Regions from separate parts of the Erwinia pyrifoliae DSM 12163 genome, predicted to be linked through region 2. Evidence: predicted binding sites of a transcription regulator. Region 2 holds the regulator's gene; the other holds the start of a gene.
What was found. Region 2 encodes LexA, which represses DNA repair genes until DNA is damaged. Its sites were predicted from a motif close to TNCTGTATGTACATACAGNA; they were not measured.

Region 1: the regulator LexA is predicted to act here: its motif matches at 1,834-1,853, upstream of umuD (translesion error-prone DNA polymerase V autoproteolytic subunit).

What each region holds. Positions count from the first base shown of each region.
Region 1 covers NC_017390.1:1,741,434-1,744,855, reverse strand. The annotation lists gene otsB (trehalose-phosphatase) at 1-253, opposite strand, end outside; gene EPYR_RS07730 (YoaK family protein) at 968-1,699, shown strand; gene umuD (translesion error-prone DNA polymerase V autoproteolytic subunit) at 1,871-2,290, shown strand; gene umuC (translesion error-prone DNA polymerase V subunit UmuC) at 2,293-3,422, shown strand, end outside.
Region 2 covers NC_017390.1:3,633,452-3,636,873, reverse strand. The annotation lists gene plsB (glycerol-3-phosphate 1-O-acyltransferase PlsB) at 1-729, opposite strand, end outside; gene EPYR_RS16500 (diacylglycerol kinase) at 857-1,222, shown strand; gene lexA (transcriptional repressor LexA) at 1,333-1,941, shown strand; gene dinF (MATE family efflux transporter DinF) at 2,124-3,422, shown strand, end outside.

The DNA.
Region 1 (3,422 bases), 1.9 Mb from region 2:
CGTGCACGCCGGCCATCGGCAGAACCAGCGGTGCTGCCAGAGCGTCCAGTTCGACAATCGGGCGGCCGGATATCAGCGCGACGGCCCCGTCACAATGCTGCGCCAGCCATTGCAAATCATCCAGCACAGAAGCAGGTATTGATACCTCATCCGGACGCGACTGGATCGCTGCCAGAGTGCCATCCACATCAAAGAAAAAGGCATAGGCCGTTGCGGCTTGCAACGAGGGAACGGAATCTGTTGGTATCGGCACATCTTCCTCCTGAGTCACGAGTTAGGAAAGATGCTGCAGGCCATAAAGGGTAACCGCGCGCGCTGAACGGTAAAACAGAGAGAAGCGCATGCCGTCAGACGACGATGAGAGGATCGTGGTTTTTCTCACCATGTCAACCCCTTAAGTGCGGACAACATCGCAGCTTATTATAGGATAATTTCCAGATAAAACCAAAAAATGCAAAATAACCCCATGATAAAAAAGATAATTCAGTTCAAAGCGATTCAGCCTTTCTATTTTTTGATTCGACGATACTGACCTGCGATTTCAGCGGGCTGATACTTTCTGCACTGACAGGCCAGTATAACAGTTTTCAATAAACGCTACCCTGCCGGCTGGTGAAGCGTGTTGAATAGCAGCCTGCCTGCCCGGGGCTGTTTCACCGGATCTGCATCGCCATCGCGCCCCCTTCACGGCGTTACGGTGGCTCTGCGTTGTGCCTCTCTAACGCATTTCATCATGCCTGCGCATCACCGGGACGGTTCTGCACAGCGGCCAAACACATTATGCGTAACGCCAGTAACCGGGCTTTTTTTACACGCTTTTTAAGCAAAAAAACCGCTATTTTTCAGACCAGTCTGAGATATTGGCATTCATTCCCCATATGTTCACTAAACCTGTGTGAAAACGTTATATTGCGTTAAAATTGGCAACAGCCCGGCTGATCGCCAACCGCAACAATAAGGGGCGATAATGCTGCGCATGATGATTAAAAGAAAGCGTGAAAGAACGCACGCTGAAGACCGTTACCTGGCGCTGGTACTGGCCACCAGCGCCGGCTTGCTGAATGCAATGGCGTTGGGGGCATTCGGTATTTTCCCATCGCATATGTCCGGCAATGCTGCACAATTATCCTCCGAGGTCTCCAACGTCGACATCAGGGATCTGAAATTTTTGCTGGCAATTCTTACCGCTTTTGTTATCGGCTGCGTAACATCTCGTCTGATAGTGATCTGGGGTATTAAGAATAAGCTGCGAACGATATTCAGTATTGTTCTGCTGATTGAAGGGGTGATGTTGATGCTGCTGTCGGCGTTTGAAACGTTTTTTTATGCTGCCGGCAATAACCGCGAGGCAATTGTCTGCCTCGGTTTTCTAATGGGGATCCACAATGCCACGTCCACCCAGCTGTCTAACGGCCGCGTGCGTTCCACCCACGTTACCGGCACTTTGACGGATGCGGGGATCGCTCTCGGTTCCGTACTGACCGCCTGGTTCCAGCGTGACCGCTCACAGCCGATAGCCGCCGCATGCCAGCAGTTTGTGACTCACCTGGTGACCATTGTTTCCTTTCTGAGCGGAGGTATGGCCGGCCTGCTGTTATTCGAACAGTTTAGTTTCAGCTCAATGATCGCCGTAGGGGTGTTCCTGGCGCTGATTGCCATCAGCTCGATCGTGATCACCGTACGCATTGCGCGATACTAGCCCGCCGGCCACTCTCCTTCAGCGGCGCGCCATCGTCAGGCTTTGATCCACTGTAAAAAGTTAAATTCCGTGCCTGTTCAAATGCTTCCTGAAATTCTCTGGCGGGTGGCTTGATCGTTCCGGTTAATCGCTGATACTGTATATAAATACAGTTATATTGAGGTTGCCGTTATGCCGTTTATCCGTCCGCTCGACATTGATTGCCCCCTGCTACTTCCGTTGTTCTCCGAGCGCGTACCCTGTGGTTTTCCCAGCCCTGCCCAGGATTACGTGGAAGACCGCATCGACCTGAATAAACTCGCTATTAAGCACCCAAGCGCCACCTATTTTATCAAAGTCAGCGGTGACTCAATGCGCGAAGCAGGGATCGGCGATGGTGATTTGCTGATCGTTGATCGTTCGCTGAACGCAGTTCATGGCGATATCGTGGTGGCCGCCATCGCCGGTGAGTTTACCGTTAAGGAGCTGCGTACCCATCCGGTTCTGCAGCTGGTGCCGCATAACCCTCACTATCCGCCCATTTCATTCCAAAATGCAGAAGAGCTGGAAATCTTTGGCGTGGTCACTTTTACCCTGAAAGCGCATAAGTAATCATGTTTGCTCTGGTCGATGTGAACAGCTTTTATACTTCTTGTGAGACCGTTTTTCGCCCCGACCTGTGGGGAAAAGCGGTCGTGGTGGTATCGAATAACGATGGCTGCGTGATTTCACGATCTGCGGAGGCAAAATTACTGGGCATAAAAATGGGGGAACCCTTTTTTAAAATAAAAAATAATACATACCCATCTGAAATTCACGTATTCAGTTCCAATTATGCGCTGTATGCCGACCTCAGTGAACGCGTTATGCAGACGCTGACCGATATCGCTCCCGCCATTGAGATATATTCCATCGATGAAGCCTTCGTTAATCTGACTGGCGTCAACAATTGCGTATCTCTTGCAGATTTTGGTCATGAGATGCGCAATCAGGTGCTAAGAAATACCGGGCTGACGGTTGGCGTAGGCATTGCGCAAACCAAGACGCTGGCGAAGCTGGCCAATCATGCAGCGAAAAAATGGCCGGCTACCGGCGGCGTTGTCGATTTATCCTCTATTGACCGCCAGCGCAAACTACTGGCGCTGGTGGCAGTGGAAGACGTTTGGGGCGTTGGACGGCGTATCAGTAAAAAGCTCAATCTGATGGGCATTGAGACCGCACTCGATCTGGCAGAAAGCTCGCTGTGGGTGATCAGGAAACATTTCAACGTCGTGCTGGAAAGGACCGCGCGTGAACTGCGTGGTGACCCCTGTCTGGAGCTGGAAGAGTTTGCTCCGACTAAGCAGCAGATCGTCTGTAGCCGCTCGTTTGGCAACCGCCTGACGCAATATTCAGACGTGCATCAGGCCGTTTGTGCCTATGCCGAGCGAGCCGCAGAAAAACTGCGTGGTGAGCGGCAGTTCTGCCGTTTTATCAGCGTGTTTGTGCGCACCAGCCCGCATGCGGACAATGAAGTGTACTACGGCAACCAGGCGTCCACCCGGTTGATGACACCGTCAAATGACACGCGTGACATTATTCGTGCCGCAACCGAATCGCTGGCGCGTATCTGGATAGACGGGCACCGCTATATGAAAGCCGGCGTCATGCTGGCAGATTTCTACAGTAACGGGGTTTCGCAACTTAACCTGTTTGATGAACAGCGCGTGTGGGCGAACAGCGCCGCGCTGATGCAAACCATCGA
Region 2 (3,422 bases):
CTCGTGGGAGATCTTCTTGCTGCGCGCCTCATCCTCTACCGCTTTAGCGATGGCCTTGGACTGTAACAGTTTATTGAACAGATCCTGACGTACCGGCAGGCGTGGCCCGACTGCCGCCAAACGCTGGCGGGCAAAGTGCATGCGCGCAACGCGGGCCAGCTTCTGGGCGATAATTTTGTCGGTGCCGTGTTCTGTTGCCATGTGGCGCAGCGACACCATCGGTGAGAAACGCACAAAACTGTCACGGCCTAACCACAATACGGCAAAGAATTTCTGGATGCCGTTCAGCACGCGCAGATGCGGCTGATCGTCGCCCTGCACCTCGCGGCCTGGGGCGCGTCCAAACATCACCGAGACGGGCACCATCTGGACATCAAGTTCCGGATGGTTGCGGTGCAAATCCAGATAGTCATGGAACAGCTTAACCGACTCCAGATTCGGGACGAAATAGGGGAATACGCGCGGGCCATCATGGATAAAGACGTGGCGTGGCAGCAAATTGCCATCGATATCCAGCGGTTCCAGCGGATCGGGCAAGTCCTGTTTGCGACACTGATCGCGCAGCGCAAGGAGATCGGCCTTTGAATCATAAGGCAGTACGTACATAATAGGGCGCGACGTATCAAGCCCGAGTTCAGCAACCGGCTCGGCCGGAATTGCTTTACTTTTTACCAGTAATTTAACCGGTAAATTCAATAAGTTATAATATAAATTACGCCAACCTGACATAGATAAAATAAAGCCTCTTGTTAGCAAAGCGACGCAAGCATACCAGAAAGTGCCAGCGGAATCTGTGATGTTACAAAACCAGAACATCCAGTGAATGACATTCAACTTCTTAAAGGACTATCTCATTATGGCAAATAACGCTACCGGATTGATGCGAATTATTAAGGCTGCCGGGTATTCCTGGAAAGGTCTGCGCGGCGCATGGCGGCATGAAGCGGCCTTTCGCCAGGAAGCTGCGGCAGCGATTATCGCCATTGTTATTGCTGGTTTTCTTAATGTCGACGCGATAACTCGTGTGCTGCTGATAGGCTCCGTCGTGATGGTGATCATCGTCGAGATCCTGAATAGCGCCATCGAAGCGGTCGTAGACCGTATTGGTCATGAAATCCATCCCCTCGCCGGCCGGGCAAAAGACATGGGTTCCGCCGCCGTATTGATAACGATTTTGTTGGCCGTCTTAGTTTGGATCATGCTGCTGCTGCCGCTTTTGTGATGAGTCACTCAGAAAACTCAACAAATTGAATTTAGCCCAGCTTTAGGTTTTCAATACAGAAATACCTGTATATACTCACAGTCGACTGTATAAACAACCAGGGGGGCGGAATGAAAGCACTAACGGCAAGGCAGCAGCAGGTTTATGACCTGATTCGCGACCACATTAATCAAACCGGTATGCCCCCGACTCGGGCAGAAATAGCCGCGCAGCTCGGTTTCCGCTCTCCAAATGCGGCTGAAGAGCACCTTAAAGCACTGGCGCGTAAAGGCGTAATTGAGATTGTCTCTGGTGCTTCACGCGGTATCCGCCTGATGATGGAAGAAGAGGTCGGGCTTCCATTGATTGGCCGGGTAGCAGCCGGTGAGCCGCTGCTGGCAGAACAGCATATCGAAGGGCACTATCAGGTTGACCCGGGCTTGTTTAAACCAGGTGCCGATTTCCTGCTGCGTGTTAGCGGTATGTCAATGAAAAATATCGGTATTATGGATGGTGATCTGCTGGCGGTGCATAAAACGGAAGATGTGCGCAATGGTCAGGTTGTTGTGGCACGCATCGATGATGAAGTTACCGTTAAGCGGCTGAAAAAAAATGGAAATATGGTGGAGCTACTGCCAGAAAATCCGGCGTTCCAGCCGATTGTGGTCGACCTGCGTCAGCAAACGCTGACCATTGAAGGGCTGGCAGTTGGCGTCATCCGCAACGGAAACTGGCTTTAAACGTCGTCCTTTACCGAATATTGCGCGCTGTACCCACGGCGCGTAGCTCCCCGAAGCAGCCATTTTACTCAAGATAATGCGAGTTGCAGCAGGGCGATTAGCCAACGCGCCCGCCAGCATAAGCGATGCGGGGAGAAGAGGGCGGCTAACGTACCACCTGCTGCCGGCACACAAAGGTGTTAATGCGTTTATTATCTCCTGCTGACAAACATCTCTGGCGGCTGGCGCTGCCCATGATCCTCTCCAATATCACCGTCCCGCTGCTGGGGCTGGTAGATACCGCTGTCATTGGCCATCTTGACAGCGCTGCTTATCTCGGCGGCGTGGCGATTGGCACCACGGTGACCAGCTTCCTGTTTATGCTGCTGCTTTTTTTACGCATGAGTACCACCGGGCTTACGGCGCAGGCGTTTGGGGCTAACGACAAACTCGCGCTGGGCAGGGCGTTAATGCAGCCACTTCTGCTGGCTCTGCTGGCGGGAGGGCTGTTTATCGCCCTGAAAACGCCGCTTATCCATCTGGCACTGAAACTGACCGGCGGCAGCCAGCAGGTCCTGCATCAGGCGGCACTATTTATGCAGGTGCGCTGGCTCAGCGCACCTGCCACACTGGTAAACCTGGTGCTGCTTGGCTGGCTGCTGGGCGTGCAATATGCTCGTGCGCCGGTGATCCTGATGGTCGTTGGCAACCTGGTGAATATCCTGCTGGTCCTGTGGTTTGTGGTTGGCCTTAAATGTGGCGTGCAGGGAGCGGGCGCAGCTACGGCCATTGCCGAGTATATCAGTCTGATCGTCGGGCTGCTGCTGGTCAGGCGGGTAATGGTGCTGCGCGGGCTGTCGCTGCGTCTGATGCTTAAGGCATGGCGTGGGGATCTGACGCGCCTGCTGCGACTGAATCGCGATATTATGCTGCGTTCGTTATTGCTGCAAATCTGCTTTGCCACCCTGACTCTCCTTGGCGCACGCTTAGGGAATGACGTGGTGGCGGTCAATGCGGTGCTGCTGATGTTCCTTACCTTCACCGCTTATGCCCTTGATGGCTTTGCCTATGCGGTCGAGGCCTGCTCCGGGGAAGCTTTCGGGGCTGGTGATAGTAAGCAGTTACTCACCGTATGGCGCTCTGCCTGTCGGCAGGCGCTGCTGGTAGCGCTGGCTTTCTCGCTAATCTATGCCATGTGCGGATCGCAGATTGTAGTCCTGCTGACGTCACTGGAACCGCTGCGCCAGTTGGCGGATCGCTACCTGTGGTGGCAGGTACTGATACCGTTAGCAGGCGTTGGCTGTTATTTGCTGGACGGCATGTTTATCGGTGCTACACGCGCCAGAGAAATGCGTAATGGTATGGCGGTCGCCGCGCTGGGTTTTGCCCTGACGCTGCTTAGCATGCCGTGGTTGGGCAATCATGGCCTGTGGCTGGCCGTAACCGTATTTCTGCTGCTGCGTGGTATTACGCTGTGGGTGATATGGCGGAGGCACTGGCGT